Regions from separate parts of the Micromonospora sp. NPDC005291 genome, predicted to be linked through region 3. Evidence: riboswitches for the same ligand, from Rfam matches in the RefSeq annotation. Region 3 holds a riboswitch; each other region holds the start of a gene.
The links. A riboswitch is a leader RNA that binds a small molecule or an ion and turns the genes downstream of it on or off. The one in region 3 is predicted to bind S-adenosylmethionine.
Positions count from the first base shown of each region.

Region 1 (3,267 bases), on a different contig from region 3:
CCATCGGATAGCGCCATGTCGGCGATACGGAGTCGATCACACCCGCACGGAGCCGGCGGAGCGGACGTCAGCCGAGGAGGCCGGCGTCGCGGGCGGCGCGCAGCGAGGGCTTGATGTGGTGGGTCGGGCCGACCTGGCCGGCTACCGCGTCGATGGTCTTCAGTCCCTCGCCGGTGTTGAACACGACGGTCTCCGCCGTCGGATCGAGCCGACCGGACTCGACCAGCTTGCGCAGCACCGCCACGGTGACCCCGCCAGCGGTCTCGGCGAAGACGCCGGTGGTGCGGGCCAGATCGCGGATGCCGGCGCGGATCTCGTCGTCGTCGGCGTACTCCATCCAGCCGCCGGTGCGGCGGACCGCTTCCAGGGCGTAGAGGCCGGCGGCCGGGTCGCCGATGTTGAGTGACTTGGCGATGCCGGTGGGCTTGACCGGGGTGATCGTGTCGGTGTCGGCGTGCAGGGCGGTGGCGATCGGGTTGCAACCTGCCGACTGGGCACCGAAGACCTTCCAGCCGCCGGCCGGCGCCTCGACCAGGCCGATCTCGACCAGCTCGGAGAACGCCTTGTCAATCTTGGTGAGCAGCTCACCGCTGGCCATCGGGATGACCACCTGTGCGGGGATCCGCCAGCCGAGCTGCTCGGCCACCTCGTAGCCGAGCGTCTTGGAGCCCTCCGCGTAGTACGGCCGGACGTTGACGTTGACGAACGCGGTGTCCTCGAATTCGTCGGTCTCCACCAGCTCGCCGCAGAGTCGGTTCACGTCGTCGTACGAGCCGTCGATGGCGACCAGCTCACCGCCATAGACGGCCGTGGTGATCACCTTGCCCTGTTCCAGGTCGCTGGGGATGAAGACCACTGAGGGCACCCCGGCGCGGGCGGCGTGTGCGGCCACCGAGTTGGCCAGGTTGCCGGTCGACGCGCAGGCGAACCGGGCGAAGCCGAGCGCCTTCGCGGCGGTGAGCGCCACCGAGACGACCCGGTCCTTGAACGAGTGGGTGGGGTTGGCGCTGTCGTCCTTGACCCAGAGCGGCGCGGTGATGCCCAGCTCGGCGGCGAGGTGCGGGGCCGCCACCAGCGGGGTGAGCCCCGGGTTGAGGGTGACCCGGGTGGCCGGGTCCTGGCCGGCCGGCAGCAGCGCGGCGTACCGCCAGATGTTGTTCGGGCCGGCCTCGATCTGCTCCCGGGTGACGGCGGCCAGTGCGGCGGCGTCGTAGTCGACCTCCAGCGGGCCGAAACACTCGTAACAGGCGTGCTGGGCGGCCAGCGGATAGCGGGCCGAGCAGGCACGGCAGACCAGGGCGCGAGCGGGGCTGGAGGAGGTGTCGATGCCGGAGGCGGCGAGCGTCGACGTCATGTCGAGAGTCCTCTCATCTTTCCCCGCATCGCACGGTGCGGCGGGGACGGAATTGGCACCTGCCCCGCGGGTCGCTCAGCGGTGAGCGCGCGGGGTGGTTGCCGGGGCGTCGTCGGGCCGTATCCCTCAGCCCCTCTGGATGAGGTATTCAGTTGTGCCGTCGAGTCTAGGCACCGTGGGCGGCGACCTCCACCGCAGATCCCAGTGCGTGGGTCAGCGGATGCTCACCGCCGCCGGGTCGATCACCGCGATCGGGTCCGTGACCGCCGTCGTCCGGGGCAGCGGCGAAGGCCGAGGCCGGGTCCGCATGGCGAGGTTCGCGGCGACCAGGGCGGCGATGGTGATCGCGGCGCCGACCAGCTCGACCGGCTCCGGCCGGTAGCCCCGGGTGATCTGCACCACGAAGGTGGTCACCGGGACCAGGTTCATGAACAGGGCGGCATTGGCGGAACCGAGCCGCTGCACGCCGGTGTTCCAGGCCAGCACCGCGATCACGGCGCCACCGATCGTGGCGTACGCCACCTGTGGGGCGACCGCCACGACGTCGCCGACGGCCGGCGCGTGCTGCCGCCCGACGGCGTCGGCGACGATGCTCGCGGCCAGCATGGCGGCCGTGCCGGCGAGCGCGGTCAGAGTGGTGAAGCGCAACGGCGACCACTCGCCGAAGCGGCTGGCGCCGTGGGTGTAAATGCCCCAGCCGACCACCGCGCCGATCATCATCACGCCGCCGAGGCCGAACTGGCCGAGTCCGGCCAGACTTCCGCGGGTGATCACCAGGCCGACGCCGAGGAGCGCCACCAGCGAGAGGGCCAGTAGGAGGGGCTTCGGGCGTACGCCGTCGCGGGCCCAGCGGACCAGTTGGGTGATCACCGGGGTGGTGGCCACGAAGAGGGCGATCTGCTGCGGGGCGGCATGTGCGAGCGCCAGGCTGGTGAGCAGGTTGAAGCCGGCGAAGCCGACCACCCCGAGCACCACCACTTCGACCCCCCGGCCGCCGAGCTGTAGCGCGGCCGAGCCTTCGCGGAGCAGCAGGATGGCGACCAGGATGAGGACGGCCAGCAGGTAACGGATGGTGGTCAGGTTGAGCGGATCGACCCGGGTCAGCGCACTGGCCAGGATCGGGAACATCACGCCCCAGCCGAGCACGGCGAGCAGCGGATAGGCGGCGGCACGGGATCGCAAGGCCAGCTCCAATGTTCGAGTATTGTCGAACCAACGGACCGACCATAGGGTCTTGTTCGACGATCGTCGAACAACGGTTACACTGGTCACATGGAGCTGCACGAACCCGACCTGAAAGACATACCGGTCACTACCGTGCTGGCCGCACTCGCCGACGACGTGCGGCTACAGATCGTCCGGGCGCTCGCCCAGGGCGGTGAGTCCGCCTGCAGCACCTTCGAGTTCGGAGTCTCCAAGGCGACCCGCAGTCACCACCTCAAGGTGCTGCGCGAGGCCGGCCTGACCCGTACCCGGGCCGCCGGCACCAGCCGCCTGGTGCGGCTCCGCCGCGACGAGCTGGACAAGCTCTACCCCGGCCTCCTAGACGCGGTACTCAGCACGCCCTGAGCGGACGCGCCGCCGGAACCGCCTCGTCGAGGCTCCGGCGACGCGCGGTGCGCGTGCGGTCAGACGGATACCGGGCTGGGCTCGGCCACCGAAGCCGATGGAGCGCCGGCACGACGCCGGGCGAGCAGCGTGTCGAGCGCCCAGTTACCCGGACCGAGCACCGCGACCAGCAGGAACGACCAGCAGAAGAGCGCTGCCAGCTCACCCCCGTTGCGCAGCGGCAGCAGGCCGTCCGGCTGGTGCACCACGAAATAGGCGTACGCCATCGAGCCCGACGCGAGAAGCGCGGCGGGCCGGGTGAAGAGCCCGGCCAGCACGAGCACGCCGCAGATCAGTTGGATCAG
Region 1 covers NZ_JBEXGR010000007.1:108,990-112,256, reverse strand. The annotation lists gene thrC (threonine synthase) at 68-1,354, opposite strand; SAM riboswitch class I at 1,365-1,500, opposite strand; gene ABZT18_RS12800 (DMT family transporter) at 1,568-2,548, opposite strand; gene ABZT18_RS12795 (metalloregulator ArsR/SmtB family transcription factor) at 2,627-2,923, shown strand; gene ABZT18_RS12790 (DoxX family protein) at 2,983-3,267, opposite strand, start outside.
Region 1: linked by a shared signal. The riboswitch ahead of thrC (threonine synthase) and the one ahead of ABZT18_RS09280 (ABC transporter substrate-binding protein) in region 3 are both predicted to bind S-adenosylmethionine.

Region 2 (3,267 bases), on a different contig from region 3:
TGGCCGAGGCGATCGAGGGGGCGAAGGAGACCTCAACACTCTCCCCGGCCCGCTGGCATCGGCGCGACGAGTTGACCCACTATGCGGAGGCGGCCGACCCGATCGACCGGGCGATGCGCAACACCGGCACGCTGATCCGCCGGGCCGTGACGCAGATCGAGGACGAGGAGCCGGTGCCCGATCCGATGCCGGACGCCATCGGCCACCTCGCCGAGTCGGTCCGGCTGCTCAAGCACGAGTTCGCCGCCGGTGAGGAGCCGGAGAAGTCCAGGGAGCGGTCCCTGCGGGCGGTCAGCGAAGCCGGCCGGGCGTATGGCGCCGGGGTCGGCTTCTCGGGCAGCGTGGTGGTCGCCCAGATCCGGACCACCGCGAGCGACCTGCTGGTGGCCTCCGGGATCGAGCAGGAGGAGGCGAACCGGTGGATCCGCACCGCCTTCGGGGAGCAGGAGCGGCCGGTCGGTGAACCGGCCGAGCCGGGCGAGCCGCCGAAGCCGCCCACCGCCCCACCGGTCGGCTGACCGGTTCTGCGGCGCGCCGCCCGCCCTCAGCCCAAGGCAGCGAGCGCGGCGAGCAGCCGGTCCACCTGAGCGGCCGTGCTGCCCAGGCCGATGCTGGCGCGCAGCGCGGTGGGCGGCAGGTCCTGCCGGCCGGTTCGCCCCGCCGCCTCGGCGAGCAGGCGCCGTGCCAGCGGGTGGGCGCAGAACAGCCCGTCGCGTACGCCGATCCGGTGCTCGGCGGCCAGCCGCGTGGCCACGTCGGCGGAATCCCACCCGGCGACCACGAACGAGACGATGCCGACGCGGGGCGCGTCCGGGCCGAACGTGCGCAACTCCACCACGTGCGGCAGGGCGGCGATGCCGGTCCGCAGCCGGGTCAGCAGCGCCTGCTCGTGGGCGGCCAGCGCGGCCCGGTCCGCCTCGTCGAGCGCCGCGCACACCGCGGCCAGTGCCACCGCGCCGAGCAGGTTCGGGGTGCCGCCCTCGTGCCGCGCCGGGCCGGTCGCCCAGGTCACGTCGTGCGTGGCTGACCCCACGTGGCTGGTGGCGCCGCCACCGGCCAGGTAGGGCGGGGCGGCGTCCAGCCAGTCCGCGCGGCCGATCAGCACCCCCGCACCGAACGGCGCGTACAGCTTGTGGCCGGACACGGCCAGGTAGTCGACGTCGAGCGTGAGCAGGTCGACCGGGGCGTGCGGGGCGAGTTGCGCGGCGTCGAGCACGATCCGGGCCCCATGCCGGTGGGCCACCCGGGCCAGCTCGGCGACCGGCCACCGCTCACCGGTCACGTTGCTCGCACCGGTCACCGCGACCAGCACCGGCAGCGCCGGGCTGCTGCCCCGGCGCAGCTCGGTGAGGGCGGCGGCGAGGTCGCGTACCGCCCCGTCCGGGCCGGTGGGCACCGGGAGCCGGACGGAGCCGCGCGGCCAGGGCAGCAGGTTCGCGTGATGCTCGGAGGCGTTGGTGACCACGGTCGTGCCGGCCGGCAGCGCCCGGGCCAGCAGGTTGAGCGCGTCAGTGGTGTTGCGGGTGAAGATCACGTGATCGTCGGCGCGGGCGCCGAAGAAGTCGCCGACCGTCTGCCGGGCCTGCTCGTATTCCAGGGTGCAGCGCCGGGACAGCGCTCCCGCGCCACGGTGCACACTGGCGTACCAGGGCAGCAGCTCCGCCACCGCGTCGGCGGCGGCCCGCGCGCACGGCGCGCTCGCCGCGTAGTCCAGGTTGATCTCGCCCGGTACGCCGAGGACGTCGAGCGGCCGCGACGGGGCCGCTGCGGGCGCGGTGTCGAAGCGGGTGGGCAGCGAGGGAACGAGGGTGACGGACACGCCGGAACCTCCGGGGTCAGGGACCCCGGGTGCACAGTCGGGACGGGGTCCGCGCTTGCCCAGCGCACCGATCGGGCTGGGCCCGGTCATCACCCGGGGCACCCCACCGCGAACTCGACGAGGGTTGCCGGCCAGCAAGCCGGGGCTTGATGCTGGCGCTCGTGACCAGCCAGCAGCATAGCGGCTGTGGATGCGAGCGGACCAGCCGGCAATGGATGGCTACGCTGACCGCATGGCCGACACCCCGCCCGGTTCACCGCTGCCGTCGTCGCCCGCACCCGCAGCCCCGTCCGTCGGCGAGGCGCCCCGGATGCCGCTACGCCGACTGGGCTGGCGGCGGTTCCTGGTGCTGGCCGGGGTGGTGCTGTTCATCGCCGCCTGCGCGGTGTTCATGGTCTTCACGCTCGGCCAGTCGCTCGGCGTGCAGGCCCTGCTGATCGGGGTGGTCGCCGCCATCCTGCCGGTGCCGGTGCTGGTCGCCTGCTTCCTCTGGCTGGACCGGTACGAACCGGAACCGCTGAAGTATCTGATCTTCTGTTTCGCCTGGGGTGCGTTCGTCTCCACCGCCGCCTCGCTCACGGTGAACGAATTCGCCGCCAACCGCTTCGCCGACTGGGGCCTGCCGTCCGCACTCACCGGGGTGCTGGTCGCGCCGTTCATCGAGGAGCTGACCAAGGCCCTGGGCCCGATCCTGCTGCTGGTGTTCCGCCGCCGTGAGTGGTCCGGGATCACCGACGGCCTGGTCTACTGCGGGCTCTCGGCGGTCGGCTTCGCCATGGTGGAGAACATCCTCTACCTGGGCGGTTACGGCTATGCGACCGGCGCGGACCGGTATGGCCCGGCGACCGGCACGCAGCAGGTCATCGCGATCTTCATCGTACGGATCCTGCTGTTCGGGTTCGCCCATCCGCTTTTCACCTCGATGACCGGTGTGGGGCTGGGCATCGCGGCCCGGACGGCCGACCGGCGGGTCCGGCTGCTCGCCCCGATCGGCGGCCTGCTGCTGGCGATGATGCTGCACGGCACGTGGAACCTGCTGCCCACGCTGACCCAGGCCACCGGCGAGACAGTGATCATGTTGTACGGCTTCCTGGGCCTGATGGTGCCGGTCTTCTTCGGCATGGTGGGGCTCGCGGTGTGGCTGCGCGCCTGGGAGGGGCGGCTCACGGAGCGGACATTGCCGGACTACGTACGCGCCGGCTGGCTGAGCCCGCCCGAGGTGGCCGCCCTGAGCAGCCTCGGCAGGCGACACGCGGCCCGCAGTTGGGCCCGGCGGGTGGCTGGGGACGCCGGGGTGCGGGCGATGCGCGGCTACCAGTTCGCCGCCACCCGGCTGGCCCTGCTGCGCGACGGGACACTGCGCGGCCTGGACCGCAAACCCGCCGATCAGGAGCGGACCGCCCGCGAGGAGCGTGAGCTGCTGGACGCGATCAGCGCGTACCGGTCGT
Region 2 covers NZ_JBEXGR010000007.1:129,271-132,537, forward strand. The annotation lists gene ABZT18_RS12880 (FUSC family protein) at 1-518, shown strand, start outside; gene ABZT18_RS12885 (aminotransferase class V-fold PLP-dependent enzyme) at 545-1,795, opposite strand; SAM riboswitch class IV at 1,866-1,986, opposite strand; gene ABZT18_RS12890 (PrsW family intramembrane metalloprotease) at 2,010-3,267, shown strand, end outside.
Region 2: linked by a shared signal. The riboswitch ahead of ABZT18_RS12885 (aminotransferase class V-fold PLP-dependent enzyme) and the one ahead of ABZT18_RS09280 (ABC transporter substrate-binding protein) in region 3 are both predicted to bind S-adenosylmethionine.

Region 3 (3,267 bases):
AGCCGGGCGGCCCGGCGAACGGTCGGGCCCTGTCCTTCCTGGCGCACCAGCACCTCGGTCAGGTGTTCGGCACCGTGTACGACCTGTCGACCATCGGAATCCTCTGGTTCGCCGGGGCGTCGGCGATGGCCGGTCTGCTCAATCTCGTACCCCGTTACCTGCCCCGCTACGGCATGGCGCCGACCTGGGCGCGGGCCATCCGGCCACTGGTGCTGGTGTTCACCACGGTGGCGTTCCTGATCACGGTCGTCTTCCGGGCGAGCGTCGACGCGCAGGGCGGCGCGTACGCCACCGGTGTTCTGGTGTTGATCACCTCGGCGGCGACGGCGGTGACCCTCGCGGCACGGCGGCGCGGGCAGCGCGGCCGCACGGTCGCGTTCGGGATCATCGCTGTGGTGTTCGTCTACACCACTGTGGCGAACGTGGTGGAACGTCCCGACGGTGTGAAGATCGCCGCCTGCTTCATCGGTGGGATGATCGTGGTGTCGGCGCTGTCGCGGGTGATGCGGGCCTTCGAGCTGCGGGTCGACCGGGTCGACTTCGACCCGGTCGCGACGGCGATCATCGCCGAGCGGAGCGAGCGTCGGATCCGCCTCATCGCGCACGAGCCGGAGCGGCGCGACCTCACCGAGTACCGCGACAAGCTCGCCCAGGCGGTGGCGGACAACGACTTCCCCGACGACAGCGACGTCATCTTCGTCGAGGTCCATGTCACCGACCCGTCGGACTTCGAGACCGGCCTGCTGGTGCGCGGCAGCGTGGCGCACGACCGCTTCCCGGTGCTCAGCCTTGCCAGCTCCTCGGTGCCGAACGCGCTGGCCGCCATGCTGCTGGAGATCCGCAACCGCAGCCGGCGGCGCCCACACATCTACTTCGAGTGGACCGAGGGCGGCCCGGCCCGCAACGTCCTGCGCTACCTGGCGTTCGGGCAGGGCGAGATCGCCTCGGTCACCCGGGAGATCCTGCGCCGCCAGGAGCCCGACCAGACGCGCCGCCCACACGTGCACGCCGGCTGACCTGCGGGCCACGCGTCGGGCGCGGACGGTGAGCGTGGTCATATCGACTGGACGAGCGGCTGGTTTCTGCTGCTAACCTCGGCGCAGGTCATGAGTGCCAGCGCGAAGCCCCGGCTTGCTGGCCGGCAACCCTCCTCCGCGGTGGGGTGCCCCGGGTGAAGACCAGGCACCGGCACGACGTCGGTGCAAGCGTGGCCTGGCACCCAGGTCAGCACAGACCCGGGAGAGCCATGCGCATCCTCAGCACCGCCCCACCGACCGACGTCGCGGAATTCCCCGCCGGTTGGCCTTCGCCCGCACTGACCCGGCGACGGCACGTGGACATGATGCGAATGTGCAGCGCCGCCTGTCGTCGCGGCACCGCGCACTAGCGCACCCCTCTTCCCGAACCCTCCCCAGCGGTACGCCCATCGGGCGCACCGTCGGCGGCGCACGCCCGTGCGCGCCGAGACAACCCTTTCGGAGACACCCGTGCGATTCCTTCCTGCCCTGACCCGCGCCGCCGCCCTGGGCGCGGCCACGATCCTGGCCGCCACCGCGCTCACCGCCTGCGGCGGGGACAGCTCGTCCGACGCCACCGCCAACCCGTACGGCCTGTCCCAGCCGGGCGTGCTGCGCGCCGGCACGCTGACCGACGCACCGCCGAACGTGTACCTCAAGGACGGCACGTTCACCGGCTTCGACAACGACCTGCTGACCGCGGTGGCCGGGAAGCTCGGCCTGAAGGTCGAGTTCGTCGGCACCGACTTCTCCGCGCTGCTCTCCCAGGTCAACAACCGCAAGTTCGACGTTGGCAGCTCCTCGATCACCATCACGGAGGCGCGGAAGAAGACCGTCGACTTCGGCAACGGCTACGACTTCGGCTACTTCGGCCTGGACGTCCCGGCCGGCTCGCCGATCACCGACTTCGACCAGCTCGCCGGCAAGCGGGTCGTGGTGGTGCAGGGCACCGTCCAGGACGACTACGCCACGGGCAAGCAGCTCGACCCGGTGCGGGTGCCGGACTACAACGGCGCGATCAACCAGCTCAAGGCCGGCACGGCCGACGCGTGGATCGCTCCGGCGGAGATCGGTGAGAAATCGGCCGCCGACAGCAAGGGCAAGATCACCGTGGCGGCCAAGCAGCTCAGCCCGACACCGACCGCGTACGCCGTCGCCAAGGGAAGCGACAAGCTGCGTGCGGCGCTGAACAAGGGCCTCGACGAGGTCATCGCGGACGGCACCTGGAGCCGGTTGCAGGCGCAGTACTACCCGGGCCGGCCGGTTCCGGAGGACTTCAAGCCGGGCAGCGGAACGGTGGCCGTGCCGTCAGCGTCCGCGTCGACCGTGCCGTCGGCGTCCGCGTCGACCGTGTCCTGAGGCGTACCCGGTGACGAGCGAGCAGGGCGGTAGGAGAGGCGACCGATGGATCCGTTGAGCACCATGTGGGAGACCTTCTTCGACTGGGACGCGATGCGCGAGGCGCTGCCCGAGATGCTGACCGTCGGGTTGCCCAACACGCTGATCCTGGCGGTCTCCGCCGCCCTGCTCGGCTCGGTGCTGGGCCTGCTGCTCGCCGTCGCGGGCATCTCCCGCAGCCGGTGGCTGCGCTGGCCGGCGCGGGTCTACACCGACGTGTTCCGAGGGCTACCGGCCGCGGCGACGATCCTGCTGATCGGCGTCGGGCTGGCCCCACTGGGCATGCGGGTCTGGGGACCGGACCCCTACCCGCTGGGGATTCTGGCGCTGTCGCTCATCGCGGCGGCGTACATCGGGGAGATCTTCCGCTCCGGCATCCAGTCGGTGGAGGCCGCCCAGTTGGAGGGCGCCCGTGCTCTCGGTTTCTCCTGGGCCGACGCGATGCGGCTGGTGATCATTCCGCAGGGCATCCGGCGGGTGCTGCCGGCCTGGGTGAACCAGCTCATCGCGCTGATCAAGGACTCCAGCCTGGTCTACTTCCTCGGCCTGGTGGCCAGCCAGCGGGAGCTGTTCCGGATCGGGCAGGACTACGCGGCCACCACCGGCAACGAGTCCGCGCTGCTGCTGGCCGGCCTCTTCTACCTGGCGCTGACGGTCCCGCTGACGCACGTCGTCAACTGGATCGACCGGCGGCTGCGCAACGGTCGGCCGGCTAGCGCGCCGACGGACGAGGACGACGACACCTCGTCGGCGCTGCCCGCCGCGACGGAAGGGAACCGATGATGACCACCGCCACGACCACCTCGGTCAGCCTCGACGTCCGCGACGTACACCTCGCCTTCGGGCCCAACCG
Region 3 covers NZ_JBEXGR010000005.1:121,714-124,980, reverse strand. The annotation lists gene ABZT18_RS09285 (amino acid transporter) at 1-1,016, shown strand, start outside; SAM riboswitch class IV at 1,103-1,214, shown strand; gene ABZT18_RS09280 (ABC transporter substrate-binding protein) at 1,488-2,375, shown strand; gene ABZT18_RS09275 (amino acid ABC transporter permease) at 2,421-3,197, shown strand; gene ABZT18_RS09270 (amino acid ABC transporter ATP-binding protein) at 3,194-3,267, shown strand, end outside.